3 regions of the Yokenella regensburgei genome follow, and region 3 is predicted to be linked to each of the others. Evidence: predicted binding sites of a transcription regulator. Region 3 holds the regulator's gene; each other region holds the start of a gene.
The links. The regulator CRP, encoded in region 3, controls carbon source genes, mostly activating them, when cyclic AMP is high. The targets are predictions, from matches to a motif close to ATGTGANNNNNNTCACAT.
Positions count from the first base shown of each region.

Region 1: C7387_RS16185 (glycine dehydrogenase) is a predicted target of CRP. The motif match lies at 5,372-5,389, and genes of this name have one in related genera.
Region 2: hpt (hypoxanthine phosphoribosyltransferase) is a predicted target of CRP. The motif match lies at 8,162-8,179, and genes of this name have one in related genera.

Region 1 is NZ_RBIZ01000005.1:219,231-230,094, forward strand. Features, by position in the region: gene C7387_RS16155 (methyl-accepting chemotaxis protein) at 1-52, shown strand, start outside; gene fbp (class 1 fructose-bisphosphatase) at 95-1,093, opposite strand; gene mpl (UDP-N-acetylmuramate:L-alanyl-gamma-D-glutamyl-meso-diaminopimelate ligase) at 1,273-2,649, shown strand; gene yjgA (ribosome biogenesis factor YjgA) at 2,732-3,283, opposite strand; gene pmbA (metalloprotease PmbA) at 3,379-4,731, shown strand; gene cybC (cytochrome b562) at 4,783-5,172, shown strand; gene C7387_RS16185 (glycine dehydrogenase) at 5,542-5,880, shown strand; gene C7387_RS16190 (SFCGS family glycine-rich protein) at 5,891-6,253, shown strand; gene C7387_RS16195 (DUF4312 family protein) at 6,256-6,555, shown strand; gene C7387_RS16200 (DUF4311 domain-containing protein) at 6,577-7,353, shown strand; gene C7387_RS16205 (DUF4310 family protein) at 7,366-8,010, shown strand; gene C7387_RS16210 (amidohydrolase/deacetylase family metallohydrolase) at 8,053-9,186, shown strand; gene C7387_RS16215 (DgaE family pyridoxal phosphate-dependent ammonia lyase) at 9,170-10,288, shown strand; gene dagF (2-dehydro-3-deoxy-phosphogluconate aldolase) at 10,285-10,864, shown strand, end outside.
Region 2 is NZ_RBIZ01000005.1:568,198-579,061, forward strand. Features, by position in the region: gene acnB (bifunctional aconitate hydratase 2/2-methylisocitrate dehydratase) at 1-1,205, shown strand, start outside; gene yacL (protein YacL) at 1,365-1,727, shown strand; gene speD (adenosylmethionine decarboxylase) at 1,760-2,554, opposite strand; gene speE (polyamine aminopropyltransferase) at 2,570-3,436, opposite strand; gene C7387_RS17735 (YacC family pilotin-like protein) at 3,531-3,878, opposite strand; gene cueO (multicopper oxidase CueO) at 4,024-5,622, shown strand; gene C7387_RS17745 (glucose/quinate/shikimate family membrane-bound PQQ-dependent dehydrogenase) at 5,712-8,102, opposite strand; gene hpt (hypoxanthine phosphoribosyltransferase) at 8,308-8,844, shown strand; gene can (carbonate dehydratase) at 8,871-9,533, opposite strand; gene C7387_RS17760 (ABC transporter ATP-binding protein) at 9,640-10,566, shown strand; gene C7387_RS17765 (ABC transporter permease) at 10,563-10,864, shown strand, end outside.
Region 3 is NZ_RBIZ01000006.1:6,969-17,832, forward strand. Features, by position in the region: gene slyD (peptidylprolyl isomerase) at 1-510, opposite strand, end outside; gene C7387_RS18130 (YheV family putative zinc ribbon protein) at 605-805, opposite strand; gene kefB (glutathione-regulated potassium-efflux system protein KefB) at 816-2,621, opposite strand; gene kefG (glutathione-regulated potassium-efflux system ancillary protein KefG) at 2,621-3,175, opposite strand; gene C7387_RS18145 (ABC transporter ATP-binding protein) at 3,298-5,202, shown strand; gene C7387_RS18150 (hydrolase) at 5,255-6,277, shown strand; gene C7387_RS18155 (YheU family protein) at 6,274-6,492, shown strand; gene C7387_RS18160 (phosphoribulokinase) at 6,528-7,397, shown strand; gene C7387_RS18165 (OsmC family protein) at 7,449-7,853, opposite strand; gene crp (cAMP-activated global transcriptional regulator CRP) at 8,157-8,789, shown strand; gene C7387_RS18175 (YccS/YhfK family putative transporter) at 8,844-10,864, shown strand, end outside.

The DNA.
Region 1 (10,864 bases), on a different contig from region 3:
GCTGACCGATGCGATGGCAGCGTTTCGTTTTCAACGCAGCAGCGCGGCCTGAGGTGGTAATCCCTCTCTCCTCCAGGGAGAGAGGGATTAAGGATTACGCGTCCGGGTATTCGCGGATGAAGCGCTCGACGTCTTCCACCATGTGGTTGGTGCCGACGAAGAACGGGCGGCGCTGGTGCAGGCTGCTCGGGATAATATCCAGAATGCGCTCTTTACCATCGCTTGCCATACCGCCCGCCTGCTCGGCGAGGAGTGCCATCGGGTTGCATTCGTACAGCAGACGCAGCTTACCTTCCGGATGGCTGGCGGTGCTTGGGTACAGGTAGATGCCGCCTTTCAGCAGGTTACGGTGGAAGTCTGCCACCAGCGAGCCGATATAGCGTGAGGTGTAAGGGCGTTGGGTGCTCTTATCCTCTTCCTGGCAGAACTTGATGTACTTCTTCACGCCCATCGGGAAGCGGATGTAGTTGCCTTCGTTAATGGAGTAGGTGTTGCCCTTCTCCGGGAAGCGCATACGCTCCTGGCTCAGGCAGAACACGCCGAGTGACGGATCGTAGGTGAAGGCGTGAACGCCGCAGCCGGTGGTGTAAACCAGCATGGTGGAGGAGCCATACACCACGTAGCCCGCCGCAACCTGCTTGTTGCCCGGCTGCAGGAAGTCTTCTTCGGTCACCGGCGTTCCCACCGGCGTTACGCGGCGATAGATAGAGAAAATCGTCCCGACGGAGACGTTAACGTCGATGTTGGATGAGCCATCCAGCGGATCCATCAGCACCACGTATTTGGCGTGCTCGCAGCCTTCGAAGACCACAATCTCGTCTTCTTCTTCCGATGCGATACCAGCAACGATGTCGCGTGCCTTCAGTGCAGCTTTCAGTTTTTCGTTCGCAAACAGATCGAGCTTCTGTTGAGTCTCTCCCTGAATGTTCTCGGCACCGCTGGCACCCAGGATATCGACCAGACCGGCCTTGTTGATATCGCGGTGGATGATCTTGGCGCCCAGCTTTATTGCCGACAGCAAAGCAGTCAGTTCGCCAGTTGCATGAGAGAACTCGTGCTGCTTTTCGACAATAAATTCACCTAACGTTTTCATAACACTTTCCCTGCTTCTTATGTTGAGTAGAGCGGAACACTACAAACAATCTTAACAAATATTCAAATCATCGCGCTCAGGTGAATCGCGCCAGCAAAATGCGGATTTTCCTGAAATGCATTTCTCTGCTGCCAACATGTGGGTAAAATGTGCCTCAGCGAAAAGAAAGGAAATGACGAATGCGCATTCATATATTGGGAATTTGTGGCACTTTTATGGGTGGTCTGGCGATGCTCGCACGCTCTCTCGGCCACGAAGTAACGGGTTCGGACGCCAATGTGTATCCGCCAATGAGCACGCTGCTGGAGAAGCAGGGCATTGAGCTGATTCAGGGTTATGACGCAAGCCAGCTCTCCCCGCAGCCGGACCTGGTCATCATCGGCAACGCCATGACCCGCGGCAACCCGTGCGTGGAAGCGGTGCTGGAACAGAACATTCCGTACATGTCTGGTCCGCAGTGGCTGCATGATTTTGTCCTGCGCGATCGCTGGGTGCTGGCCGTGGCCGGTACCCACGGCAAAACCACCACCGCCGGTATGGCGACCTGGATCCTCGAAGCCTGCGGCTATAAGCCTGGTTTTGTGATTGGTGGCGTGCCGGGCAACTTCGACGTCTCTGCGCGTCTTGGCGACAGCTCGTTCTTCGTCATTGAAGCCGACGAATACGACTGTGCCTTCTTCGACAAGCGTTCCAAGTTCGTGCATTACTGCCCGCGTACGCTAATCCTCAACAACCTTGAGTTCGACCACGCTGATATCTTCGACGACCTGAAAGCGATTCAGAAACAGTTCCACCATCTGGTGCGCATCGTGCCGGGCCAGGGTCGCATCATCCTGCCGGAGAACGACATCAACCTGAAGCAGGTGATGGCGATGGGCTGCTGGAGCGAGCAGGAGCTGGTAGGTGAACAGGGTCACTGGCTGGCGAAAAAGCTGAACACCGACGCTTCCGAGTGGGAAGTGCTGCTCGACGGCGAAAAAGTAGGCCAGGTGAAGTGGGATCTGGTGGGCGAACACAACATGCACAACGGCCTGATGGCGATTGCTGCGGCGCGTCACGTTGGCGTTACTCCTGCCGATGCGGCAAACGCGCTGGGCTCGTTCATCAACGCCCGTCGCCGCCTTGAGCTACGCGGTGAAGCGAACGGCGTAACGGTGTATGACGATTTCGCCCATCACCCGACCGCGATCCTCGCGACGCTGCAGGCGCTGCGGGGCAAAGTGGGGGGGACGGCACGCATTATTGCGGTGCTGGAGCCGCGCTCTAATACCATGAAGATGGGGATCAGCAAAAACGAGCTGGCACCGTCGTTGGGTCGTGCCGATGAAGTGTTCCTGCTACAGCCGCAGCATATTCCATGGCAGGTGGCAGAAGTTGCCGAAGCCTGCGTGCAGCCTGCGCACTGGAGTGCGGACGTTGACACGCTGGTGGAGATGATTGTCAAAACCGCAGAGCCGGGCGATCACATTCTGGTGATGAGCAACGGTGGTTTTGGTGGGATTCATCAGAAGCTGCTGGACGGCCTGACGAAGAAAGCCGAAGCGGTAGAAGAGTAACCCTCACTCTGACCCTCTCCCATCAAGGGAGAGGGATCTCACCACCCTGACTTCTGTAGCGAGATGAGGAGCGAAAGCGGTATTAGCCTTCGCTTTCTGCCAGTTCGCGCAGAAACTGGAAAATCAGGCGCGCCGATTTCGGCGGTTTATTCCCTTCTTTCTCTTTCTTCGCGTTGCGGATGAGCGTCCGCAGCTGCTGGCGGTCGGCGTCTGGCCACAGGTTCAGCACTTCAGTAATCGCGTCGTCTCCCTCATCAATCAGACGATCGCGCAGATGCTCCAGCTTGTGGAACAGCGCAACCTGCTGGTTGTGACGGTTTTTCAGCTTATCAAGTGCCTGGCGGATAGGATCAACGTCGCGGTTACGCAGCATTTTACCAATCAGCTGCAGCTGGCGGCGGCGGCCTTCTTTCTTGATCTTCTGCGCCAGTTCAATGGCGTCACGCAGGTCTTGATCCAGCGGGATCTTGTCCAGTGCGTTTTTCCCAAGATCAACCATCTCGGCACCGAGCCTTTTCAGCTCCTCGGCGTCGCGCTTAATTTCGCTTTTGCTGACCCAGATAATCTCGTCATCTTCGTCTTCGATGTCGTCACCGGGTACGTCGTCGAGCCAGTCTTCGGGCTGCTTAGTCATTTCAGGCTCCTTAAAAAAAGAGGCACATGTTACCAGTTAAGGGGCACACTGGAAAACGGTTCTCTGTTAGACTTCAAAGAATCTCTTCACTCATTATGGCATTGGCGATGAAAGTAATCACACAAGTTGCAGAGCAGCGTAACGCACTGGAGAAAGCCGTATCCACCGCACTGGAGCTGGCATCAGGTAAATCAGATGGTGCCGAGGTTGCGGTGTCGAAAACGACCGGCATTAGCGTCAGCACGCGTTATGGCGAAGTTGAAAACGTTGAATTTAACAGCGACGGTGCGCTTGGGATTACGGTTTATCACCAGAACCGCAAAGGCAGCGCCTCTTCCACCGATCTTAGCCCGGAGGCCATCGCCCGTACGGTGCAGGCTGCGCTGGATATCGCGCGCTACACCTCACCGGATCCATGCGCCGGCGTCGCTGAAAAATCCCTGCTGGCGTTCAACGCCCCGGATTTAGATCTCTTCCATCCGGCAGAAATCTCTCCGGACGAGGCCATTGAGCTTGCTGCCCGCGCAGAGCAGGCTTCGCTCAAGGCTGATAAGCGCATCACCAATACCGAAGGCGGCAGTTTTAACAGCCATTACGGCATCAAAGTGTTTGGCAACAGCCACGGCATGCTGCAGAGCTACTGCTCTACCCGCCACTCTCTCTCAAGCTGCGTCATTGCCGAGCATGATGGTGATATGGAGCGTGATTACGCCTATACCATTGGCCGCGCGATGGGCGACCTGCAGACCCCGGAATGGGTAGGGGAAGAGTGTGCACGACGCACCCTCGCTCGCCTGTCGCCGCGTAAGCTCTCAACCATGAAAGCGCCGGTGATTTTTGCCCCTGAAGTGGCAACCGGTCTCTTCGGGCACCTGGTCGGCGCGATTGCTGGCGGTGCGGTTTACCGTAAATCAACGTTCCTGCTCGACTCGCTCGGCAAGCAAATCCTGCCGGAGTGGCTGACGATTGAAGAGCATCCACACCTGCTGAAAGGGCTGGCTTCTACGCCGTTCGACAGCGAAGGGGTTGCCACCACGCGCCGCGATATCGTGAAGGATGGCATTCTGACCCAATGGCTGCTGACCAACTATTCCGCACGTAAACTGGGCCTGCAAAGCACCGGGCATGCGGGCGGTATCCACAACTGGCGTATTGCCGGTCGTGGCCTCGGATTTGAAAAGTTACTCAAAGAAATGGGCACCGGACTTGTGGTGACCGAGCTCATGGGGCAGGGTGTCAGTGGTGTCACCGGTGATTATTCACGCGGTGCCTCCGGCTTCTGGGTTGAGAATGGCGAGATCCAGTATCCGGTGAGTGAAATCACGATCGCCGGTAATCTTAAAGATATGTGGCGTAATATTGTCACTATCGCCGACGATATTGAAACCCGAAGCAATATTCAGTGTGGTTCTGTGCTGTTACCGGAGATGAAAATCGCCGGGCAATGATTCACTTATTGGCGCGACCTGCCGCGCCCTATAACCAAAAGGAAGTGAGCAATGCGTAAAAAACTCCTCGCGATGTTGGCGGTATCCACTCTGGCATTCAGTTCGGTTCAGGCGTTTGCCGCCGATCTGGAAACCGATATGGATACGCTCAGCGCGAATCTGAAAATTGTCCAGAAAAGCACTAATGCTGCTGAAATGAAGGACGCGTTGACCAAGATGCGTACCGCGGCGCTTGATGCCCAGCAGCAGACGCCACCGAAGCTTGAAAGCAAAGCGGCCGACAGCGCAGAGATGAAAGATTACCGCCACGGTCTGCAAACGCTGGTGGGCCAGATTGATGGCGCGCTGAAGCTGGTGGATGAAGGCAAAGTACAGGAGGCGCAGACCGCTTCTCAGGATTTTGTCGCGACCCGCAATACCTACCACCAGAAGTATCGCTAACAGGCGCCTGAGGCTTACGTCCTCATGCGCAGAGTGGGGGAGTTCGGAATTCCCCCTTCTTTTCTCGCCGGGGCGCAACGCCTCAGACACCTGCCAGCAGCATAGCCTTTCCCCATAAGTAAACCTTATCGGCATCACATTTTTACGAGAAGCTTTCCAGACTTTTTCTCTGCCGGGCCACCGCTTTTCACCTCCTGGGCTGTGATATTCATCACGTAAATCCAGTCATTTGAACGTAATCACGCGAATAATGTGGCACAGATCACTGCCGCCGATTTCCTTTCCACTTCGAAGTGGAAAACAACTCGCTACAAACTCTTTCCCCCCGACGTTAAGTTTTATCCCAGAGACATTAACGGGGTAAGACGAGTGATAAACGGAGTGGTAATGAACGACGTTGGGGACCAGGCAGTTCAGACTGAGAAACTTGCCGACACCATGCTGGCGCGCACCTATGCGCTGCTCAGCCGCCACAACATCATCCCCAATGAAGTACAGGAGCAGATGCTGACTTCTCATGTTCGCGCAATGGCGCACCGGTCAGTGACCGGCGAGCCGCTGCCGGAAGTGGAAGCCAGCCTGTTCGAAGAAATTTCAGAAGATTCAATGCGGCTTGCCCGAGAAGTGGTCGCAGAGTTCGGTAACCTTCCTGAGGAAGAAGCCTGGCTGCTGTCCGTTCACTTTGAAGTCGCGAAAGATAACCTTTAAGGAGCAAAACATGGAACAGATTACCGTAGTGATTGGCGATCGTCTTGGCAAAGGACAGAAAGTCGCCGCAGGCGTTGAGAAGGCCGGTGGACGTGCCGTTGTGGTTCCAGGTGTTGCCGCAGATATGAAACTGGGTGACGTCATGAAGGCGGAAAACGCGACCTTCGGTATCTCCTTCTGCGGCAGCGGCGGCGCAGGTGCAATCACCGCGCAGACCAAGTACGGCTACAAAGCTAAGTACGGCATGCGCTCTGTTGACGAAGGCGTTACTGCCATCAACGAAGGCTGCAACGTGCTGGGCTTCGGCTTTATGGACAAAGAAGAGCTGGGCGAGCGTCTGGTTCAGGCGTGGCAGAAGAAACACGGCGCATAACGATGAAAGAACAATTCACCACAACGGTCAGGGTGAAGGGCAAAGGCGAGGCAAAAGCGCGCGCTTTTGCCGATGCTCTCAACCAGGTACAAGCCGCGGTGATGAAAGCGTCACCGCATATTTTACTGCGTATTGAGCCACAGGATGTGCAGGTTGTTCAGGCGCGTGAAACGGTACGAAAAGAAGCCTTCCTATTCATCTTTTTGCGCCGGGAAAGACAGTCTTACAGCGTGGAGCTGGATGTCACTGTCAACGTGACCGCCATCAATCTGGATAAGGTTGATTTTGTCACGCAGAAATAAACTACACAGAAGGGCAGACTGATGTTCCTAATTATATTAATAAAATCGCTCATCATCGGCGGCCTGGTCGGCGTTGGTGTGGGCGCAGGTGCTGCACGCATGTTTCACGCGCCCACCACACAGGGGATGGGTGCTTTTCGTACGTTGGGGGAACTGAATTCCTGCGAAGGGGATCCGGCTTCTCACTTCTCCTTTGGGCTGGGCTTCTTCTTTAACGCCTGGGCTTCTTCCGTTGCAGCAGGTGCGTTCACTCAGGACGTTGACCACCGCATTATCCCGAACTGGGGTGCGGCAGCGCTGATGATCAAAAACCGTAACGTCGGCGAGACACTGCATGACCCGCGTAAAATGGCGATTGCCTGCGGCATCATCGGCATGATTGTTGTCGCCTTCCTGAACCTCACCGCGTCCTCCGTTCCGGCCGCGCTGCAGGTTACTGCGATTAAGGTGCTGGTACCCGCAGCAAACCTGCTGGTCAACACCGTGATGCCGGTTATTTTCTGGCTGGCGGCGATTGATGCCGGTAAGAAATCAGGTTTCTGGGCAACCGTCTTCGGCGGCGCCGCACAGCTGATTATGGGTAACGCCGTACCGGGCCTGGTGCTGGGTATCCTGATCGGTAAAGGCGTGGAAGAGAGTGGCTGGCACCGCGTCACTAAAGTGATGATGACGGCCATCGTTGCGCTGTTTGTCCTGAGCGCCTTCTTCCGTGGTTTCGACATGAAGATGATCGAATCCTTCCATATGACCGTGCCGAACTGGCTGGATCTGATCCATAACTCTCTCAGCGGTAAATAACAGGAGCCTGTAATGGAAGAGAAAAAAGGTTTTTGGTTTGCCGACTGGTCGTTCCCGATCTTCGTTGGCCTGCTCTCCTCCGGCGTGTTCGCCGGGACACACATGTACTATCTCTACGGTATTGGCGCGTTCAACGAAGTGGCCTTCGTGGCAATGCTGAAAGCGGGCATCGATACCGGGGCTTACGGTGCGGTGGCGGCGTTTGGTGCGAGCTTCCTGTTCGCCCGTATTATTGAAGGCTCTCTGGTGGGGATCCTTGATATCGGTGGTGCGATTCAGACCGGTGTTGGTCTGGGGGTTCCGGCACTGCTGCTGGGCGCGGGGATCATGTTCCCGGTGACCAACTTCATTGCTTCCCTGATTACCGGTCTGGTGATTGGTCTGGCGATTGGCTACATCATCATCCTGGCGCGTAAGTTCACCATCAACCAGAGCGACTCCACCTACGGGGCGGACGTTATGATGGGGGCAGGTAACGCCTCTGGCCGCTTCCTGGGGCCGTTGATTATTCTGAGCGCGATGACCGCCTCCATTCCTATCGGGATTGGCTCTCTGGTGGGTGCGCTGCTGTTTTACCTCTGGCAGAAACCGATCACCGGTGGTGCGATCCTCGGCGCCATGATTTTAGGCTCCATTTTCCCTATCGCAATCGGCTAACTTCCTCGGGCGCTCCGGCGCCCTGTCTCACAGGAGAAAGATATGTTTGATTTACTCCTGCGCCGCGCGCGCCTCGTCGACGATACCCTGACCGATATCGCCATTCAGGACGGCAAAATCGCAGCGCTGGGCGACATTTCCGCGCCCGCGAAAAGCATCGTTGAGCTGAACGGTAAGACCTACGTCAGCGCAGGCTGGATTGATTCCCACGTTCATTGCTATCCGAAATCACCGATCTACCATGATGAACCTGACAGCGTCGGCATCGCGACCGGCGTCACGACGGTGATTGATGCTGGCAGCACCGGTGCCGACGACGTTGATGATTTCTGGCAGCTGACCCGTAAAGCCAGCACCGACGTTTACGCACTGCTGAATATTTCTCGCGTTGGGCTGATTGCCCAGAACGAGCTGGCCAATATGGACAATATTGATGCCGACGCCGTGCGTGATGCGGTGAAACGCCGCCCGGACTTTATCGTCGGGCTTAAAGCACGCATGAGCAGCAGCGTGGTGGGAGAGAACGGCATTACCCCGCTCGACCGCGCTAAAGCGATGCAAAAAGAGAACGGCGATCTGCCGCTGATGGTTCACATTGGCAACAACCCGCCGAACCTCGATGAAATCGCCGAGCGCCTTAGCGCCGGAGACATCATCACCCACTGTTATAACGGTAAACCTAACCGCATTCTGACCCCGGCAGGTGAACTGCGCGCTTCGGTGACCCGCGCGCTGCAGCGCGGTGTACGTCTCGACGTTGGCCACGGTACTGCAAGCTTCAGTTTCGCGGTGGCGCAGCGCGCTATCGCCATGGGCATTCTGCCGCACACCATTAGCTCCGACATCTATTGCCGTAACCGTATCGACGGCCCGGTGAGATCGCTTGCGAGCGTGATGTCGAAATTCCTCTCTATCGGTATGACGTTAACGCAGGTGATCGACTGTGTGACCGCCAACGCCGCCGACGGCCTGCGTCTGGCACATAAAGGACGTCTGACGACGGGTCTTGATGCTGACCTGACCCTCTTCACCCTGAAGCATGAGCCGGTGGTGATGGTGGATGCCGAGAAAGAGAGCCTGCAGGTAGATAACATTCTGGTGCCGCTTGCCGCCGTACGTGCGGGCAAGGGCTATATGACCGAACAAGGGAGCGCGGAAAATGCCTTCAATTTTTGAGAAATACCATTTAAAGCAAGTCATTAACACCTCTGGCCGTATGACGGCACTGGGGGTTTCCACCCCGCGTCCGGAAGTGGTCGAGGCGGTGATGAGTGGCATGAACCACTATTTCGAGATGAAAGATCTGGTCAATAAAACCGGGGAATACATCGCCGGGCTGCTGGAAGTGGAAGGTGCAACCGTGGTGTCCTGCGCTTCGGCCGGGATTGCCCAGTCTATCGCCGCGGTGCTGGTAAAAGACAGCGACTGGTTGCTGGAAAACCTGCACGTTACCCCGGTTGAGAACAACGAAATCGTGATGCCGAAGGGCCATAACGTCAACTTCGGTGCCCCGGTTGGCACCATGGTGGCGCTGGGCGGCGGCAAGCTGGTGGAAGCCGGTTACGCCAACGAATGCTCTGCCGATCAGCTGGCCGCGGCCATTACCCCGCGCACGGCCGCTATCCTTTACATCAAATCTCACCACTGCGTGCAGAAGAGCATGCTGAGCGTGGAGCAGGCGGTGGTGGTAGCGCGTAAGCACAACCTGCCGCTTATCGTCGATGCTGCCGCAGAAGAAGATCTGCAGTGCTACTACCGTGCCGGTGCTGATCTGGTGATTTACAGCGGCGCGAAAGCGATTGAAGGGCCAACCAGCGGCCTGGTGGTTGGTAAAACGCAATACGTTGAGTGGGTTAAGCGTCAGACTGCCGGGATTGGCCGTGCGATGAAGGTCGGTAAAGAGGGGATCCTCGGCCTGACCTGCGCTATCGAACATTACCTGACCGCGCGTAAAGAGAGCGGTGATGAAATGGTCGCGAAGATGACCCCGTTCATTAACCAGCTTAATGCCCTGAACGGCGTCGCTGCCCGGGTGGTGTGGGACAGTGCGGGCCGTGATATCGCACGTACCGAAATCAAATTTGATGAAGCCGTTACCGGTATTGCCACCGGTGAGCTGGTCAGCGCGCTGAAGCAGGGCCAGTACGCCATTTACTTCCGTGGTTACAAAGCCAATGAAGGGATTATTGAGGCGGATGTCCGCAGCGTGAACGGCGAACAGCTGGATATCGTCGCCCGTCGTATTGCTGAAGTACTGAACAAGGAGCAACAAGCATGAAACTGACCCCGAATTTTTACCGCGACCGCGTCTGCCTTAACGTCCTGGCGGGAAGCAAAGCGAATGCCAGCGCTATCAACGAGGCGGCGGAAGGTCACGTACTGGTGGGTGTGCTCTCCAAAAATTATCCGGACGTGGCGAGCGCCGTGGCGGACATGCGTGAATACGCGAAGCTTATCGATAACGCGCTCTCCGTAGGACTTGGAGCGGGCGATCCAAACCAGTCAGCGATGGTCAGCGAGATTTCTCGCCAGGTGCAGCCGCAGCACGTGAACCAGGTGTTCACCGGCGTGGCGACCAGTCGCGCGCTGCTGGGGCAAAACGACAGCGTGGTCAATGGTCTGGTTTCACCAACCGGTACACCGGGAATGGTGAAAATCTCTACCGGACCGCTGAGCAGCACCGCGCCTGACGGTATCGTACCGGTGGAAACCGCGATTGCGTTACTGAAAGACATGGGCGGCAGCTCCATCAAGTACTTCCCGATGGGTGGCCTGAAGTGCCGTGACGAATACAAAGCGGTGGCAGAAGCCTGCGCCCGTCACGATTTCTGGCTGGAGCCGACCGGTGGCATCG
Region 2 (10,864 bases), on a different contig from region 3:
TGAACCGTGGCGGCGTGTCGCTGCGTCCGGGCGATGGTGTTATCCACTCCTGGCTGAACCGTATGCTGTTGCCGGATACCGTCGGTACCGGTGGTGACTCCCATACCCGTTTCCCGATCGGCATCTCCTTCCCGGCGGGTTCTGGCCTGGTGGCATTTGCTGCCGCGACCGGCGTCATGCCGCTCGATATGCCGGAATCAGTGCTGGTGCGCTTCAAAGGCAAAATGCAGCCGGGCATCACTCTGCGCGATCTGGTACATGCGATCCCGCTGTACGCTATCAAGCAGGGCCTGCTGACCGTAGAGAAGAAAGGTAAGAAAAACATCTTCTCTGGTCGCATCCTTGAGATTGAAGGTCTGCCGGATCTGAAAGTAGAGCAGGCGTTTGAGCTGACCGATGCCTCCGCTGAACGTTCTGCTGCGGGCTGTACCATCAAGCTGAACAAAGCGCCGATCGTTGAGTATCTGAACTCTAACATCGTACTGCTGAAGTGGATGATCGCAGAAGGCTACGGCGATCGTCGTACGCTGGAGCGTCGTGTTCAGGGCATGGAAAAATGGCTGGCGGATCCGCAGCTGCTTGAAGCCGATGCTGACGCGGAGTACGCGGCAGTGATCGACATCGATCTGGCGGATATCAAAGAACCTATTCTGTGCGCGCCGAACGATCCGGACGATGCGCGTCTGCTGTCTGACGTGCAGGGCGAGAAAATCGACGAAGTGTTCATCGGCTCCTGCATGACCAACATCGGTCACTTCCGTGCCGCCGGTAAACTGCTGGATAACCACAAAGGTCAACTGCCGACGCGTCTGTGGGTGGCTCCGCCAACCCGTATGGATGCGGCTCAGCTGACTGAAGAAGGCTACTACAGCGTGTTTGGTAAGAGCGGGGCGCGTATTGAAATCCCGGGCTGTTCACTGTGCATGGGTAACCAGGCGCGTGTGGCTGACGGTGCGACGGTAGTTTCTACCTCAACCCGTAACTTCCCGAACCGTCTTGGTACCGGCGCGAACGTCTTCCTGGCGTCTGCTGAGCTGGCGGCCGTCGCGGCGCTCATTGGTAAACTGCCAACACCGGAAGAGTACCAGACCTTTGTTGCCCAGGTAGATAAGACCGCGGTAGATACCTATCGCTATCTGAACTTCGATCAGCTCTCTCAGTACACCGAGAAAGCTGACGGGGTTATCTTCCAGACCGCAGTATAACAAATGCTTCCCTCTCCTGCGGGAGAGGGGCTGGGGTGAGGGCACCAGACCGCAGGGTCTTGTCCTCACCTTTTTATTTTCATTCCTTCCACTCGTTCCGCTTTTTTTCTTCCTCTCTGCTGCGATAATTAACGTAATGGCTTTGCAGAGGAAAACGCTATGGATTACGAATTTCTGCGCGATCTTACCGGTGGGGTGAAGGTGCGGATGTCGATGGGCCACGAGGCCGTAGGCCACTGGTTCAACGAAGAGGTTAAAGACAACCTCGCCCTACTGGAGGAAGTGGAGCAGGCTGCGCAGGCGCTCAAAGGTACCGAACGTTCATGGCAGTGTGCCGGACACGAGTACACCGTGTGGATGGATGGCGAAGAGGTGATGGTACGCGCCAATCAGCTTGAGTTTTCCGGCGACGAGATAGAAGAAGGGATGAGCTATTACGACGAAGAGAGCCTGTCGATGTGCGGCGTTGAAGACTTTCTACAGGTGATCGAGGCTTATCGGGTATTCATTAAACAGAAATAACCATCGCGGAGCGTCCCTGCTCCGCACGGGTTTTACACCGCCGGGATATTCCTGGCGTAGTAGATTTCGCGCATTTCCTTCCACAACAGGTCCGTAATCACCTTCCGTTCTTCTTCCGTCAAATCTTCCGGCTTGGTGTGGAACATGTAGTGCTTAAGGTCGAACTCTTTAAGCAGCATCTTGGTATGGAAAATATTTTCCTGATAGACGTTCACATCTACCATGTCGTACAGCGCCTTCATGTCATCAGACATAAAGTTCTGAATCGAATTAATCTCGTGATCGATAAAGTGCTTCATGCCGTTCACGTCGCGGGTAAAACCGCGCACGCGATAATCGATGGTCACGATATCCGATTCAAGCTGGTGGATAAGGTAATTCAGTGCTTTCAGTGGCGAAATCACGCCGCAGGTAGAGACTTCAATATCCGCGCGGAAGGTGCAAAGACCGCCCTCCGGATGGCTCTCCGGATAGGTATGGACGCAAATATGGCTCTTATCGAGATGGGCCACAACGGCCTCAGGCAGCGGGCCCGGGTGTTCGGTTTTGTCGATAAGCGTAGGATCAATGGGTTCTTCGCTCACCAGGATGGTGACGCTCGCGCCCTGTGGTTCGTAGTCCTGACGGGCAACGTTCAGGATATTTGCCCCGATAATAGAGCAGGTTTCTGACAGAATTTCGGTCAGACGGTTGGCGTTATAGAGTTCGTCGATATAGGCGATATAACCATCTCGCTCTTCCGCTGTTTTGGCGTAGCAGATATCGTAAATACAAAAACTCAGGCTTTTGGTCAGGTTGTTAAAGCCATGTAGTTTCAGCTTTTTCAATTTATTATCATCTCCTTAGGATGACTGTGAAGACAGTGCATCTTGTAAATACTGTGGCAGCGCGAAGGCAGCCGTGTGGATAGCCGGGTTGTAATAACGGCACTTCAGGCCTGCGCTACGAAAACGCGCCTGGATAATTTCCGGGGAAAGATGGCGCAGCGCTTCGTTATCGGTCGCCCATGCAAAGGTCATGATGCCGCCGTAGTAGGTCGGGATCGCCGCCTGATAGAACCCCACATCAGTGAAGTAATGGCTCAGTTTGCGGTGGCTGTCGATGGCTTCATCCTGTTGCAGGAAACAAACACCGTTCTGGGCAACAAAAATCCCACCCGGATTCAGGCAACGCTTGCAGCCTTCATAAAACGCTGAGGTAAACAGGCTCTCACCAGGACCAATAGGGTCGGTACAGTCAGAGATGATGACATCAAACGTTTGTGACGTTTGGTTGACGAAGTTAACCCCGTCGTCGATCACAAGGTTAAAGCGCGGATCGTCGTAGCTTCCGGCATTATGGTTTGGCAGGTACTGGCGGCAGAAAGAGACCACGCCTGCGTCGATTTCTACCATGGTGATGCTTTCGAGCGCGGTGTGGCGGGAGACTTCGCGCAGCATTGCGCCGTCGCCGCCGCCGATGATAAGCACGTGCTTTGCATGGCCGTGAGCCAGCAGCGGAACATGGGTCATCATTTCGTGATAGATAAATTCATCACGTTCGGTGGTTTGCACAACGCCATCCAGCGCCATTACCCGGCCAAATGCCGCGTTCTCGAAGATGATAAGATCCTGATGATCGGTCTTTTCATGGTACAGCACGTTATCAACGGTAAAGTACTGACCAAAGTTGTTGTGCAGCGTTTCGTGCCACAACGGATTGTCGGCCATAGCGGATACCTCCTTTGTTAACACCCCTTCAAAATGGGCGCAACATCATAGCCGACGGCGACCGTGGATGCACGGTCAAACTATCGACAGGAAGTTACTTGACGTAGGCGAGGAGGCTCAGGGAGTCGCGGGCCAGCGCTTTGCATTTTTTTGCAGTGGGAATACGGATCCCGCTCAGGTCGCGATAGCTATCTTCGCCAAGCGCCTTCATGTTGAAGGTGTCGTAGTTACTGAGATCCCACTGGTTTTGCTGAGCAAAAAAGACCAGTGCGCGACGGATTTGCCCGTTGGGTAAATTCTGGTAGCCACAGTCGTTTTTCAGAAAGACAAATACGGCGGTCAGGTCAGCCATATCTTCTGCCTCGGACTCGCTTAACGCGTAGCTGCTGCAGGAGAACGCGAGCAAACTGCCGAGCACCAATGTTCTGAAAAACGTCGTCATTTCTTCTACCTTACATCGCGGATGCTCAACGTTAGCACACTTCATATTTAGCCGCCGATCTTTATTATTATCTTTCTGCTTGACCTTGCCGCAAGGGGAGGGTTTAAGCTCAAACATTCGCCAGCAGAAGAATAAGGAAGTCAGAATGCATCGTCGTGAATTTATCAAACTCACTGCCGCGATTGGCGTTGCCAGCGCATTACCGGCATGGAGCCGTTATGCTTTCGCCGCGCAATACCCGGCGCTTCCGATCCCAGAATTATTGAGCCCCGATGCGGCAGGCCGCGTTACGCTGACCATTCAGGCCGGTAAAACGCAGTTCGGTGCGCATTCTGCCACCACCTGGGGCTATAACGGAAATCTGCTGGGCCCGGCCCTGCAATTGCGTCAGGGCAAAGCGATTACCGTTGATATTCATAACCAGCTTCCACAAGAGACGACCGTTCACTGGCACGGACTGGAAATCCCGGGTGAGGTTGACGGCGGTCCGCAAGGTATCATTCAGCCGGGCGCATCAAGAAGCGTCACGTTTACGCCAACTCAGCAGGCGGCAACCTGCTGGTTCCATCCCCATCAACACGGTAAAACTGGCCGCCAGGTTGCGATGGGGCTGGCGGGTCTGGTACTGATTGAAGACAATGCCATCCGCTCTCTGCTGTTGCCAAAACAGTGGGGCATCGACGACGTGCCGGTCATCGTCCAGGATAAAAAATTTACCGCTGACGGCCAGATTGATTACCAGCTCGACATCATGAGCGCCGCCGTGGGCTGGTTTGGCGATACGCTCCTCACCAACGGCGTGATGTATCCCCAGCATTCGGCGCCGAAAGGCTGGCTGCGTCTGCGGTTGCTCAACGGCTGCAATGCGCGTTCCCTTAACTTTGCCACCAGTGACAACCGCCCGCTGTACGTTATCGCAAGCGACGGCGGCCTGTTGGCCGAACCGGTAAAAGTCACCGAGCTGCCAATGTTGATGGGCGAGCGTTTTGAAGTGCTGGTGGATACCAGCGATGGCAAAGCTTTCGATATCGTTACCCTGCCAGTGAGCCAGATGGGGATGGCGATTACGCCATTCGACAAGGCGCATCCGGTATTGCACGTTCAGCCGCTGGCGATCCCTGCCTCCGGTACTCTACCGGATACGCTGAGCTCAATCCCGGCGCTGCCAGCGTTGGAAGGGCTGACCCAGCGCACTCTGCAGCTCTCTATGGACCCGATGCTCGATATGATGGGTATGCAGGCGCTGATGCAAAAATATGGCAGTCAGGCGATGGGTAATATGGGTCATGGCGGCATGATGGGCAATATGGATCATGGCGATATGATGGGTAAGATGGACCATGGCAGCATGATGGGTCATGGCAATATGGGCCAGATGAACCACGGCGATAAAGGCTTTGATTTCCATAATGCGAACCGCATCAACGGCGTGGCTTTTGATATGAATAAGCCCATGTTCGCGGCAGAAAAAGGGAAGTACGAGCGCTGGCAGATCTCTGGTAAAGGCGACATGATGCTGCACCCGTTCCATATCCACGGCACCCAGTTCCGCATTCTCTCAGAGAACGGTCATGCTCCTGCCGCGCATCGCGCTGGCTGGAAAGATACGGTTCGTGTCGAGGGGGGCGTCAGCGAAGTGCTGGTGAAATTCGAGAATGATGCGCCGAAAGAGCAGATGTACATGGCGCACTGCCATCTGTTAGAGCATGAAGACACCGGGATGATGCTTGGGTTTACGGTGTAGTCTGCTGCGGTTTGAAGCCCTCACCCCGGCAGGGAGTCACCAAACAATCCCCTCTCCCTTAGGGAGAGGGTCAGGGTGAGGGTAAAGATTTACTTCACATCATCCGGCAATGCGTAAGCGACAATATAGTCACCCATCTTCGTTCCGAATGAACCATGACCGCCCGCAGAGATAACAACATACTGCTTGCCATCCACTTCATAGGTCATCGGCGTTGCTTGTCCGCCCGCTGGCAGACGCGCCTGCCACAGTTTCTCCCCGTTGGTCATGTTGTATGCGCGCAGATAGTTGTCTGCGGTCGCCGCGATAAACAACACGTTACCCGCGGTAGAGATTGGGCCACCCAGCATTGGCATCCCCATGTTGAACGGCACCGGAACCGGCATCGGGAACGGCATGCTGTCCTGCGGGGTACCAATACGTTTTTTCCACGCGATCTGGTTGGTTTTCAGATCCAGGGCGGAGATATAACCCCACGCCGGCTGTTTACACGGCAGACCGAACGGTGAAAGGAACGGATTCAGGGTCACGCCAAACGGAACGCCATACTGCGGCTGGATACCGGATTCGGTACCGCTGGCTTTCGCGTCCTTCGGCGGCTCTATCGGGTTGCCCGGCCCGCGTGGGATCAGACGTGAGACAAACGGCAGCGCCATCGGGTTGGCAATCGCCACCTGACGGTCAGGATCAACGGAAATCCCACCCCATTCGAACATCCCCAGGTTACCCGGGAATACCAGCGTGCCCTGCTCAGACGGCGGGGTAAAGATCCCTTCGTAGCGCAGTTTGTGGAACATCACACGGCACACCAGCTGGTCGAACATGGTGGCGCCCCACATGTCCGCATCGGTCAGATCTTTCTTCGGTCGGAAGCTGAGATCGGAGAACGGCTGGGTTGCGGAGACGTGATCACCTTTCGCAGCACCCTGCGGAACCGGTTTTTCCGGCGCCGGGACGACCAGCTTACCGTCACGACGATCGAGAACAAAAATGTTCCCGGTTTTCGCTGGGGCATAAATCACCGGAACGGTTTCGCCTTTCACGGTGATGTCAGCCAGCGTAGGCTGGGAAGGCATGTCCATATCCCACAGATCGTGGTGGACGGTCTGGTAGCTCCAGGCCAGTTTACCGGTGGTCGCGTTCAGCGCCAGAATCGCGCTCGCATAGCGTTCCTGCTCCGGCGTGCGGTAACCGCCCCAGATATCCGGCGTGGTAACGCCCATCGGGAGGTACACCAGATCAAGCTTCGCATCGTAGGCCGCAGGTGCCCAGGAGTTCGGCGAGTTCAGGGTGTAGTGGTGTTCGTCTTCCGGGATCGCGTTCGGATCTTTTGCACCCGGATCGAAGGCCCACAGCAGCTTACCGCTGTTAACGTCAAAACCACGGATAACGCCGGACGGCTCGCGGGTTGAGAAGTTATCGGTGACAGCACCTGCAATAACGATGGTTTTGTCGGTCACGATCGGTGGGGAAGTGGGTTCATACATCCCCGGCGTGGTCACCGGCTGGTTGGTTTGCAGGTTGAGGATCCCTTTGTTTGCAAAGGTTTCACACAGCTTACCGGTATCCGCATTGAGCGCAAACAGACGACCATCGTTCACCGGCAGCAGAATGCGGCGCGGACAGTCAGCCACCACATCCGCAGGGGCGTTTGCTGGCGTGGCCTCGTGGTAAGAGACACCACGACAGGTGACGTGCTGGAAGGATGGGTCAGTGTTGAGCTGCGGATCGAAGTGCCATTTCTCCTGCCCGGTTTTGGCATCCAGCGCGAACAGACGCTGGTGCGCGGTGCACAGATAGAGCATGTTACCGACTTTAATCGGCGTCACTTCGTTAGTGATTTCACCCGGATCGTTAGGCTGCTTCAGATCGCCGGTACGGAATACCCAGGCCTCTTTCAGCTGGTGAACGTTGTCCGCGTTAATTTGCTTCAGCGGGGAGTAGCGCTGCCCCTCCTGATTACGACCATAAGCGGGCCAGTCCTGATCAGCAACGGTAGAAATCGGCGCCGCTGGCGTCACATCGGTGCTCAGCGTGCCGTTGATTTCCTGCGGATCGTGGAAGCCGGCCCAGGTCAGGATGCCACCGCTTATCAGCAGCGCCACCACCAGCGCACATACGGCACCGCCGGAAGGGATGTGCAGACGACGCCAGACAAAGGGCAGAATCAGCCAAATGCCGAAGAACACCAGAATATCGCTGCGCGGCGTCAGCGCCCAGAAGTCGAAACCGACCTCCCACACGCCCCAGACCATCGTGGCGAGCAGCAGAGCGGCGTACAGCCATAGCGCACAGCGCTTACCGCGAAACAGCATGACGGTGACGGCAAGCATCACCAGACCTGCTACGGGGTAGTACCAGGAACCGCCAATCGCGGCCAGCCATACCCCTCCGATTAAAAGATATAGCCCGCAGAATGCTGCAAAGAGGGCCGTTAGCGTCACGAGAATTCGTGATTGTTGAGGTTTTGTTTCTGCCATAGAAAGACACCCACCAAATAGTTAATTTTTTAGTAGCAATTAATTATAGGATTTAACAAGTGTGATCGGAATCACAAATCGAGCTTTATGATCGCATGCACCGTATAAATGGTTTTGCTGGTATACTGTGCCGCTTGCTGATCAATACTGCTGCCACTGGCGGTGATATTGAGTGATTTACTCTTTAAATCAGATGGTTAGTTTAATGAAACATACTGTTGAAGTGATGATCCCGGAAGCGGAGATCAAAGCGCGTATCGCCGAATTAGGTCGTCAGATTACTGAACACTATAAAGATAGCGGCAGTGATATGGTGCTGGTTGGGCTGCTGCGCGGTTCATTTATGTTCATGGCTGACCTGTGCCGCGAAGTACAGGTATCACATGAAGTCGATTTTATGACGGCGTCGAGCTATGGCAGCGGCATGTCCACCACCCGTGATGTAAAAATCCTCAAAGATCTCGACGAGGATATCCGTGGTAAAGACGTGCTGATCGTCGAAGATATTATCGATTCTGGTAATACTCTGTCGAAAGTGCGCGAAATCCTGAGCCTGCGTGAGCCAAAATCCCTTGCCATCTGTACTCTGCTGGACAAACCGTCCCGCCGTGAAGTGGATGTGACCGTGGAATATGTCGGCTTTGCTATTCCGGATGAGTTTGTCGTTGGCTATGGTATCGACTACGCTCAGCGATACCGCCACCTGCCGTACGTCGGCAAAGTGGTCCTGCTGGACGAATAAAAAAAGGCCCCGCGGGGCCTTTTTTGTTATTTATGATTTACATGCTTAAGCTTCAGGTTGGAAATCCCGTGGCGGTAACGCTGCTCCAGGGTAGCGCGGCTGGTGGCGGTCACGTCGAGATCGCGTAACAGGCCATCGTGAATGCCGTAAGCCCAGCCGTGAACCGTGACCTTCTGGCCGCGTTTCCAGGCTGATTGCATAATGGTGGAGTGGCCCAGGTTATAAACCTGCTCCATCACGTTCAGCTCGCACAGGGTGTCGAGACGACGTTCCTGAGGCATTTCGCCCAGCAGTGAGCTGTGTTTGAACCAGATATCACGGATGTGCAGCAGCCAGTTGTCGATGAGGCCGAGTTCCGGATTCTCTACAGCCGCCTGTACGCCACCGCAGCCATAGTGGCCACAGATGATGATGTGCTCGACTTCCAGCACATCAACCGCGTACTGCACCACGGAGAGGCAGTTCAGGTCAGTGTGAATGACGAGGTTGGCGACGTTACGGTGAACAAAGAGTTCACCCGGCTCCAGACCCGTAAGGCGTTCAGCGGGAACGCGGCTGTCGGAACATCCAATCCATAGAAAGCGTGGTTTCTGCGCTTGTGCCAGTTTCTCAAAAAAACCGGGATCCTCTTCCACCAGCATTTTTGACCATAGTGCATTATTGCTGATGAGTGTATCTATATCTTTCATGGAGGTTAACGACCTGTAACCAAGTAAGTGCGTTGCGCTAATATAGGTCAACTCCATCATTTTTAAAACCACACATCGAGTGTCACAACACGATAAGAGACATTTAATGACCATTGCTCTGGAACTAAAACAGCTTAAAAAGACCTATCCGGGCGGCGTTCAGGCGCTGCGTGGTATCGATCTTAGTGTTGAAGCTGGTGACTTTTACGCGCTGCTTGGGCCGAACGGCGCAGGCAAATCAACCACCATCGGCATCATCAGTTCGCTGGTGAACAAAACTTCCGGCAGCGTGAGCGTATTTGGCTACGATCTGGGCAAGGACGTGGTCAACGCCAAACGCCAGCTGGGGCTGGTGCCGCAGGAGTTTAACTTCAACCCGTTCGAGACCGTTCAGCAGATCGTGGTGAACCAGGCGGGTTACTACGGCGTTGAGCGAAAAGAAGCCGTCGAACGTAGCGAAAAATACCTAAAACAGCTCGATCTGTGGGAAAAGCGTGGTGAACGTGCACGTATGCTTTCCGGTGGGATGAAGCGGCGCCTGATGATTGCTCGTGCGCTGATGCATGAGCCAAAACTGCTGATCCTCGACGAACCGACCGCCGGGGTGGATATCGAACTGCGTCGCTCTATGTGGGGGTTCCTGAAGGATCTCAACGACAAGGGCACCACCATCATTTTAACCACCCACTACCTGGAAGAGGCTGAAATGCTGTGCCGTAACATCGGCATCATTCAGCACGGAGAGTTAGTGGAAAATACCTCGATGAAAAATCTGCTCTCAAAGCTTAAATCGGAGACCTTCATCCTCGATCTGGCCCCGAAAAGCCCGCTGCCGAAGCTCGACGGCTATCAGTACCGGCTGGTCGATACTTCCACGCTTGAAGTGGAAGTGTTGCGCGAGCAGGGCATTAACAGCGTCTTTAGCCAGCTCAGCGCGCAGGGTGTTCAGGTATTAAGTATGCGTAACAAAGCCAACCGTCTGGAAGAGCTGTTTGTGTCGCTGGTGAATGTGAAACAAGGAGAGCAGGCATGATGCAGCTTTATTGGGTCGCCCTGAAAAGTATCTGGGCGAAAGAGATCCAGCGCTTTATGCGTATCTGGATCCAGACGTTGGTGCCGCCGGTTATCACCATGACGCTCTATTTCATCATCTTCGGTAATCTGATTGGTTCACGAATTGGCGAGATGCATGGTTTTACCTACATGCAGTTCATCGTGCCGGGGCTTATCATGATGGCGGTGATCACCAACGCCTATGCCAACGTAGCTTCGTCGTTTTTCAGCGCGAAATTCCAGCGTAACATTGAAGAACTGCTGGTGGCTCCGGTGCC
Region 3 (10,864 bases):
ACAGCAACCGTCGTGGCCATGGTCGTGATCGTGGTGATGGTCGTGTGCACCGTGAACGTGGCCATGAGCCAGTTCTTCTTCGGTTGCTTCACGGATAGCCACAACTTCAACGTTGAACTTCAGGTTCTGGCCAGCCAGCATGTGGTTGCCATCAACCACAACGTGGTCGTCTTCAACTTCGGTGATCTCAACCGGAACCGGACCCTGGTCGGTTTCAGCCAGGAAACGCATGCCAACCTGCAGCTCGTCAACGCCCATGAAAACTTCTTTCGGAACACGCTGAACCAGGTTCTCGTCGTACTGACCGTAAGCGTCGTTCGCAGTGACCGCAACGTCGAATTTATCACCAACGTCGTGACCTTCCAGCGCGTTTTCCAGGCCAGAAATCAGGGAACCGTGACCATGCAGGTAGTCCAGCGGCGCACTCACCGGAGACTCATCAACCAACACACCGTCTTCTGTACGTACCTGATAGGCCAGGCTGACCACCAGGTCTTTTGCTACTTTCATGATATCTCCTGAGCATGGAAAGATTAGTGGCGCAGATTGTAGCGGAATTCTGCACCCGTGTACCCACTAGCTTAAAAAAAGACAGCACGGATCGCTACTCCGGATGAAAAATCCCGATCACTTGCTCTTCTTTTCGCACATGATCGCGAACCTCTTTATCGGCCTCGCGCATCTGGTGACCGCACTTAACACACTCAACAATATCGACATTATTCTCGCGCCACATGGCCATTGAATCCTGAGCCTGGCACGCCGGGCATTTCGCCCCAGCAATAAAACGTTTACGTACTGCCATTTTTCACCTTCTATTCGAATTCATCCCAGCCATCCAGCTGGCGTCGTTCCTGCTGCATCTCACGCTGGAAGATATCCTCCAGCTCGCGTCGCGCCTCTCTGACGCGAGAAATCTGTTGGGTGTCGGTATGCACCGGCATGAGCTCACGTAACATACGCATATCAAGACGGCGGAAGTGTAGCTGCGCACGCTGGGCCTGATGCGGGTGCATCCCGAGCGTGACCAGCGCTTTGCGCCCCAGCTCCAGCGCACTGGAGAAGGTCTCACGCGAGAACTGTTTCACCCCGGCCTGTAAAAGCTCATGTGCTTCTACTCGACCTCGCGCCCGCGCCAGAATATGCAGATGCGGGAAGTGCTGCTGGCAGATCTCCACCAGCTTCATGGTGTCTTCTGGCTCGTTGCAGGTGATAACAATCGACTGCGCATCCTCAGCACCGGCAGAACGCAGCAACTCCACCTGTGTAGCATCACCGTAATACACCTTGTAGCCGTATTTACGCATCAGGTTCACAGCGCTGATATCGCGCTCCAGCACGGTAATGCGCATTTTATTCGCCATCAGCAAGCGACCAATCACCTGACCAAAACGCCCGAAGCCCACCACAATCACCTGCGGCTTATCATCTTCTACCCATGGCGCTTCGTCCTCGGCTTCAGGGCCATTAAAGCGGTGCGACAACACCCTATCAATCACTTTCATCAACAGCGGCGTGGTCATCATCGACAGTGTGACCGCCACCAGCAAAAGTGCCATCTGATCGTGCTGGAACAGACGCTGCGATGAGGCCGTTGAAAACAACACGAAAGCAAACTCGCCGCCCTGGCTCAGCACTCCGGCAAACTGCATCCGCTCAGAACTGCGTAACTGGTACAGCCGCGCCAGCACGTACAGCACCAGCGTTTTCACCGCCACCAGCACCGCGACGCTAATCACCACCCACAGTAAGTGGGTGTAAAGCACGCCAAGATTGAGCGCCATGCCAACGGAGATAAAGAACAGCCCCAGCAGCAGACCTTTGAACGGCTCGATAGCAATTTCCAGCTCGTGTCGATACTCACTTTCTGCCAGCAACACCCCGGCGATGAACGTACCGAGCGCCATCGACAGCCCCAGCGCATCCATAAACAACGCCGAACCCAGCACCAGCAACAGCGTGGCGGCGGTGAACACTTCCCGCACGCCAGAGCCAGCAATGAAGCGGAAAACGGGTCGCAACAGGTAACGGCCCCCCACCAGTACGCCCGCGAAAGCCAGAACCTTCAGACCGATTTTGAACCAGTCCGGGTGTTCATCCCCGGCACCGGCCAGCAACGGTACCAGCGCCAGCGCCGGGATCACCGCCAGGTCCTGGAACAGCAGCACCGAAAAACCAAGCTGCCCTGCCTCACTGCGGTTCATACCTTTTTCCCGCATCAACTGCAGCGCCATCGCGGTCGAAGACATAGCAAGCCCAATCCCACCTACGACGGCGGCCTGCCACGAGAAATCCGTCAGCATCAAAAGCCCCGCCAGAATAGCCGCACTGAGGCCAACCTGAGCCGCCCCAACGCCAAAGATGGAGCGCCGCAGTTGCCAGAGTTTCGCCGGGTTCAGCTCAAGGCCGATGATGAACATCAGAAACACAACGCCCAGCTCGGAGAAATGCAAAATCTCATCAACATCGCTGATGAAACCTAACCCCCACGGGCCAATAGCGATCCCGGCCAACAGATAGCCCAGCACCGCGCCAATACCTATCCGCGCGGCCAACGGAACCGCAACGACGGCGGCAAACAGGAACAGCACGCCAGCCAGCAGCAAATTGGAAGCTTCCATCAGCGGCCTCCGACAATCACGGGAGAGGCCAGCCAGTCACCATAGGCGCGGGCGTGACTCGCCAGCTCCTCAGGAGGCTGACGGCGCGCCCAGTAAACGATGATAGGCGTCATCCAGTGCATGTGGCACATGGCGGCGGTGAGTTCGAAGGGACGTAAAATATCGCTCATCGGGTAGCGGTTTAACCCATCATGACGGTAGGCTGCTTCCGGCTCGCCGGTCGTGATGACGCTCCGCCAGTACTTTCCCGCCAGCTGGTTGCCCCCCACCCCGCTGGCAAACCCCCGGCTCAATACCCTGTCCATCCACTCTTTGAGCAACGCCGGACAGCTATAGGTATATAGCGGATGCTGGAAAACGATAACATCATGCTCACGAAGCAGAGCCTGCTCGCGCTGAATATCAATAAAGAAGTCTGGATAGTGTGCATAAAGGTCATGCACGGTCACATTCTGCAGTTGCAACGCCGGCTTAAGCAAAACCCGGTTAGCCGCCGAGTCCTGAGATTCCGGATGGGCATACAGCAGCAAAACTTTCGCTGTCTGAGACATCATCCCCCTCCCGGTTTTGTCTATCGTTATCGTTTTGGGCTACCATGGCGGCCCGGTGCGGAAAATTGCCCGCACATTACATTATCATAATGACAAATTAACATAGTCTGAACATACGGCGCCTTATGATTGTTTTCTCCTCATTACAAATTCGTCGCGGCGTTCGCGTCCTGTTGGATAACGCTACCGCTACCATCAACCCCGGGCAGAAAGTCGGCCTGGTGGGTAAAAACGGCTGCGGTAAATCCACGCTGCTGGCCCTGCTGAAAAATGAAATCAGCGCCGACGGTGGAAGTTTCACCTACCCGGGTAACTGGCAGCTCGCCTGGGTAAATCAGGAAACCCCCGCCCTGAAGGTGCCCGCTTTAGACTATGTCATCGACGGTGACCGCGAATACCGTCAACTGGAAGCCGAGCTGCAGCGCGCCAACGAGCGCGACGACGGCCACGCTATCGCGACCGTTCACGGCAAACTGGACGCGATTGATGCATGGACTATTCGCTCCCGCGCTTCAAGCCTGCTACACGGTTTAGGCTTCAGCAATGAACAGCTCGAACGCCCGGTAAGCGACTTCTCCGGTGGATGGCGAATGCGCCTTAACCTGGCGCAGGCGCTGATTTGCCGTTCTGATCTGCTGCTGCTCGATGAACCGACCAACCACCTCGATCTTGATGCCGTTATCTGGCTTGAGAAGTGGCTGAAAAGCTATCAGGGCACTCTGATTCTGATTTCCCACGACCGCGACTTCCTCGACCCGGTAGTGGGCAAAATTATTCATATCGAACAGGAAACCATGTTCGAATACACCGGCAACTACTCGTCGTTCGAAATTCAGCGTTCGACCCGGCTTGCTCAGCAGCAGTCGATGTTTGAAAGCCAACAGCAAAAAGTCGCGCACCTGCAAAGCTTCATCGACCGCTTTAAAGCAAAAGCCTCAAAAGCCAAGCAGGCCCAAAGCCGGGTAAAAATGCTTGAGCGCATGGAGATGATTGCCCCGGCGCACGTCGATAACCCGTTCCACTTTAGCTTCCGCGCGCCGGAAAGCCTGCCAAACCCGCTGCTGAAGATGGAAAAGGTCAGCGCAGGCTATGGCGAACGCGTCATTCTCGACTCCATCAAGCTCAACCTGGTGCCGGGCTCGCGTATCGGCCTGCTCGGCCGCAACGGTGCTGGTAAATCAACGCTTATCAAAATGCTGGCAGGCGAACTGGCGCCCATCAGCGGTGATATCGGTCTGGCGAAAGGCATCAAGCTTGGCTATTTTGCTCAGCATCAGCTGGAATTCTTACGGGCAGATGAATCACCGATTCAGCACCTGGCACGCCTTGCACCGCAGGAGCTTGAGCAGAAGCTGCGCGACTATCTGGGCGGCTTTGGCTTCCAGGGTGATAAAGTCACCGAACACACGGCACGTTTCTCCGGCGGCGAAAAAGCGCGCCTGGTGCTGGCGCTGATCGTCTGGCAGCGCCCGAACCTGCTGCTGCTCGATGAACCAACTAACCACCTCGATCTCGACATGCGCCAGGCGTTGACCGAAGCGCTGATCGAATTTGAAGGTGCATTAGTGGTGGTTTCGCACGACCGTCACCTTCTGCGTTCCACCACTGACGATCTGTATCTGGTTCATGATGGTAAAGTCGAACCGTTCGACGGCGATCTGGACGACTATCAGCAGTGGCTGACCGACGTGCAGAAGCAGGAAAACCAGCCAACGGAAGCGTCGAAGGACAACGCCAACAGCGCCCAGGCGCGTAAAGATCAGAAACGCCGCGAAGCAGAACTGCGTACTCAGACGCAGCCGCTGCGCAAAGAGATTACTCGTCTCGAAAAAGAGATGGAGAAACTTAATGCCGAGCTGGCACAGGCGGAAGAAACGCTTGGCGATAGCGGCCTGTACGATCAGGCGCGCAAAGCAGAGCTGACCGCCTGCCTGCAACAGCAGGCCAGCGCGAAATCCGGGCTTGAAGAGTGCGAAATGGCGTGGCTTGAGGCGCAGGAGCAACTCGAACAGATGCTGCAGGAGGGGTAATGTGGCTCGAATTCATAAACATGAAACCGGCCGGGCGGTATAGTAGAGCGCAATGACTCAGATAACCCCCGTAGATTTCGAATTACCACCGGAAGATGATGCCTCCTTCGTACCGATGCGAGGCGTTAAGAACTGCCACCTGCAGACCATGCTGCCGCGGCTAATTCGCCGCAAGCTGCAGTTCACTCCGCACTGGCAGCGTCTTGAGCTACCCGACGGTGATTTTGTCGATCTTGCCTGGAGTGAAGATCCCGAACAGGCGCGCCATAAACCGCGCCTGGTGGTCTTTCACGGGTTAGAAGGCAGCCTTTACAGCCCCTATGCCCACGGCCTGATCCACGCGGCGCAGCAGCGCGGCTGGCTCGGCGTAGTGATGCATTTTCGCGGCTGTAGCGGTGAGCCTAATCGTAACGAACGTATTTACCACTCCGGGGAAACCGAAGACGGCACCTGGTTCCTCAACTGGCTGCAACGCCAGTTTGGCAACGCACCTACGGCAGCGGTAGGGTATTCGCTCGGCGGGAATATGCTCGGCTGTCTGCTGGCGAAAGAAGGCGCCGACGTGCCGCTGAACGCCGCAGTTATTGTGTCCGCCCCCTTCATGCTGGAAGCCTGTAGCTATCATATGGATAAGGGTTTTTCCCGGGTTTATCAGCGTTATCTGCTAAACCTGCTCAAGGGTAACGCCGCCCGCAAGCTCAAGGCCTACCCTGGAACCCTGCCGATTAACCTGCGGCAGTTGAAAAGCGTGCGTCGTATCCGTGAATTCGATGATCTTATCACCTCGAAAATCCACGGTTTCGCGGATGCTATCGACTACTACCGTCAGTGCAGCGCTATGCCGGTCCTGAGTGAAATCAAAATTCCTACGCTTATCATCCATGCGAAGGACGATCCGTTTATGGATCACCACTCCATTCCTCCTCAGGAACAGCTGCCGCCAAACGTTGAGTATCAACTGACGGAGCACGGCGGCCACGTCGGCTTTGTGGGTGGCACCCTGCGTAAACCGGAAATGTGGCTCGAAAAGCGCATTCCCGACTGGTTAACCCGCTGGCTGAGGGCACAAGCATGATGATCCCCTGGCAGGACCTGAGCCCGGAAGCGCTCGAAAACCTGATCGAAAGTTTTGTCTTGCGCGAAGGCACCGACTATGGTGAACATGAACGTTCATTAAAAGATAAGGTCGCCGACGTTAAACAACAGCTGCAAAGCGGTGAGGCCGTGCTGGTGTGGTCCGAACTGCACGAGACCGTCAATATTATGTCGCGCAAGCAGTTTAACGGCTGACCCTCCATCACCATTGACTCAGGGAGCTGTTCGCTATGTCGGCCAAACACCCGGTTATTGCAGTCACGGGCTCCAGCGGTGCCGGAACCACAACCACCAGCCTCGCATTTCGTAAGATTTTCTCCCAGCTCAAGCTCCGCGCCGCGGAGGTTGAGGGCGACAGCTTTCATCGCTACACGCGGCCGGAAATGGATATGGCTATCCGTAAGGCGCGCGACCTGGGAAAGCACATCAGCTATTTTGGCCCGGAAGCCAATGACTTTAGCCTGCTCGAACAAACCTTCCACGAGTACGGCCTGAGCGGTAAAGGCCAGTCGCGTAAATACCTGCATACCTATGATGAAGCGGTCCCCTGGGACCAGGTGCCAGGCACCTTCACGCCGTGGCAGCCGTTGCCCGAACCTACCGACGTCTTGTTCTATGAAGGCCTGCACGGCGGCGTAGTGACAAAGGATCAGGATGTCGCCCGTCATGTCGATCTGCTGGTCGGCGTGGTGCCCATCGTCAACCTTGAGTGGATCCAAAAGCTGGTGCGCGACACCGGCGAGCGCGGTCATTCGCGTGAGGCAGTGATGGATTCCGTGGTGCGCTCAATGGAGGACTACATCAACTTCATTACTCCGCAGTTTTCCCGCACCCACATTAACTTCCAGCGCGTCCCGACCGTCGATACCTCGAACCCGTTTGCCGCAAAAGGGATTCCTTCGCTTGATGAGAGCTTCGTGGTCATTCATTTCCGTAATCTGGCGGGAATCGACTACCCATGGCTGTTGGCTATGCTGCAGGGCTCGTTCATTTCACATATGAATACTCTGGTGGTACCGGGCGGGAAAATGGGGCTGGCGATGGAGCTGATCATGGCGCCGTTGGTACAGCGAATCATGGAAGGGAAAAAAATCGGATAAACCTCACCCCTCTTCCGCCGGGAAGGGGGTGAGTGACCACCCGTATTAACATCAGCCTTCAACAACCTCATAGGAATGCGTGATGTTGACGGCTTTTTCCAGCATCAATGCCACCGAGCAATACTTCTCAGCAGACAGATCCACCGCGCGAGAGACGGTTGCATCTTTCAGATCTTTACCGGTCACGATGAAGTGCAGATTGATGTGGGTGAACAGGCGCGGAGCCTCATCACGGCGCTCAGAAGTCAGCTTCACTTCACAATCCGTCACGGCCTGGCGGCCTTTTTGCAGAATAGAGACCACGTCGATGGCGCTGCATCCGCCCGCCGCCATCAGCACCATTTCCATCGGGCTTGGTGCTTTATCTCCAGAGTTGCCATCCATCAAAATCTGATGACCCGAAGCCGACTCACCAAGGAAGGTTAACCCTTCAACCCATTTCACACGCGCTTGCATATTTTTTAACTCCTGAGTTGCAATTTTCTTCACAGATTACGCGCACATAACATTTCTCGCAATGGAAGGCGACGTGCATCATGCTGAAGCGAGACACCAGGAGACATGCGGCGAAAGCTATGCTAAAACATTCGGGATGCAACAGTGTTACATTGATAAATGACATGTCTGCAGAGGACATCACATAAGGCTGCTGAATATACCGTCAGCCCACTTCCCAGGTAGCGGGAAGAATTCGATTGCAACCCAGGGGCAGAAAGACTAATGCCGCTGGAGACAGCTTATAACAGAGGATAATCGCGCATGGTGCTTGGCAAACCGCAAACAGACCCGACTCTCGAATGGTTCTTGTCTCATTGCCACATTCATAAGTACCCGTCGAAGAGCACGCTTATTCACCAGGGTGAAAAAGCAGAAACGTTGTATTACATCGTGAAAGGCTCCGTGGCTGTACTCATCAAGGATGAAGAAGGTAAAGAGATGATCCTCTCTTACCTCAACCAGGGCGATTTCATCGGTGAATTAGGCCTGTTTGAAGAAGGCCAGGAACGTAGCGCCTGGGTGCGTGCTAAAACGGCTTGTGAAGTCGCTGAAATTTCATACAAAAAATTCCGTCAGCTGATCCAGGTAAACCCGGACATCCTGATGCGTCTCTCTTCTCAGATGGCTCGCCGTCTGCAGGTAACGTCTGAGAAAGTGGGCAACCTCGCCTTCCTGGACGTAACGGGCCGCATCGCGCAGACGCTGCTGAACCTGGCGAAACAGCCGGACGCCATGACTCACCCGGACGGGATGCAGATCAAAATCACTCGTCAGGAAATCGGTCAGATCGTGGGCTGCTCCCGTGAAACCGTGGGTCGTATTCTGAAAATGCTGGAAGATCAGAATCTGATCTCCGCACACGGTAAAACCATCGTGGTTTACGGTACCCGCTAAATCATGCCAGACGGCGCGCAACCTACCTCGCGCGCCGTTTTTGTTTTATCACCCATGTGGCGCAGGCTTATCTATCACCCGGAAGTTAACTACGCACTGCGGCAAACGCTGGTGTTGTGTCTTCCTGTGGCTGTGGGTCTGATTCTCGGCCATCTCCAGCAGGGTCTGCTGTTCTCCCTCGTTCCTGCCTGCTGCAACATTGCCGGCCTCGACACGCCGCATAAACGCTTTTTTAAACGCCTGGTCGTCGGCGGCACGCTGTTTGCCGTTTGCAGCCTGATAGTCCAGCTCCTGCTGGCAAAAGACATCCCCCTGCCGCTCATCCTGACCGGCTTGACGATGATACTTGGCGTGACGGCTGAGATTAGCGCCCTGCACGCCCGCCTGCTGCCCGCGTCGCTGATTGCCTCCATCTTCACCCTAAGCCTGGCTGGAAATATGCCGGTCTGGCAGCCGCTGCTGCTGTATGCGCTGGGTACTCTGTGGTACGGGCTCTTTAACTGGTTCTGGTTCTGGATGTGGAAAGAGCAGCCGCTGCGTGAATCCCTGAGCCTGCTGTATCGCCAGCTTGCCGACTACTGTGAAGCGAAGTACAGCCTGCTTACCCAGCACACCGACCCGACCACCGCGCTGCCGCCGCTGCTCAACCGCCAGCAAAAAGCGGTCGATCTGATAAGCCAGTGTTACCAGCAATTGCACATGCTGGCAGCCAACAAAAATCGCGATTACAAACGGCTGCTGCGGGTATTCCAGATGGGGCTCGATTTACAAGAGCATATCTCCGTCAGCCTGCATCAGCCGGAAGAGGTGCAGAAACTGGTGGAGCGCAGCCACGCCGAAGCGGTTATCCGCTGGAATGCCCAGACCATTGCAGCGCGGCTGCGCGAGCTTGCTGACGATATTCTTTATCACCGCTACCCGCACCGCTTCACGATGGATAAGCAGCTTGGCGCGCTGGAGAAAATCGCACGCCAGCATCCGGACAATCCGGTAGGCCAGTTCTGCGCCTGGCATTTCAGCCGTATCGCGCGCGTTCTTCGCACCCAGCGCCCGCTCTACCCTCGTAATCTGATGGCTGACAAAGAGCGTCGCCTGCCGGTTATTCCGGCACTGAGAAGCTATCTGTCGCTGAAGTCGTCGGCGCTGCGCAGCGCCGCACGTATCAGCGTGATGCTGAGCATCGCGAGCCTGATGGGTGCCGCCCTGCACCTGCCAAAACCGTACTGGATCCTGATGACCATCCTGCTGGTCACCCAGAACGGTTATGGCGCGACGCGGGTGAGGATCGTCCACCGTGCAATCGGTACCCTCGCCGGACTGGTGATTGTGGGAAGTACCCTGCACTTCCACGTCCCGGAAGGCTATACGCTAAGTGCGATGCTCATCATCACGCTGGTCAGCTATCTGATTATTCGTAAGAACTACGGTTGGGCGACGGTGGGCTTTACGGTGACCGCGGTATACACCATCCAGCTTCTGACCCTGAACGGTGAGCAGTTTATTGTCGCTCGCTTCATCGATACCATCATTGGCTGTCTGATAGCCTTCGGCGGCATGGTGTGGCTGTGGCCACAGTGGCAGACCGGCCTGCTACGTAAAAACGCCCAGGATGCGCTGGAGGCCGATCAGGAAGCCATTCGCTTGATCCTGAGCGACGATCCGCAGGCACCGGCGCTCGCCTACCAGCGAATGCGGGTCAATCAGGCGCACAATGCGCTGTTCAACTCGCTCAATCAGGCCATGCACGAGCCCGGTTTTAACACTCAATATCTGGAAGATATGAAACTGTGGGTAACCCATAGCCAGTTTATCGTCGAGCACATCAATGCCATGACGACGCTTGCCCGCGAGCATAACTGCCTGACGCCAGAGCTGACCGAACGTTATCTGCAATCCTGTGAAATTGCACTGCAGCGTTGTCAACAGCGACTGGAATATGATGAGCCAGGAAGCAGCGGGGAGACGAATATCATGGAATCACAGGATATGCTGTCCCACGAGCCGTCGAGCACCATGGAACAGCAATTTCAGCGCGTACTGGGGCATCTTAGCGCCATGTACACCATTTCGTCAGT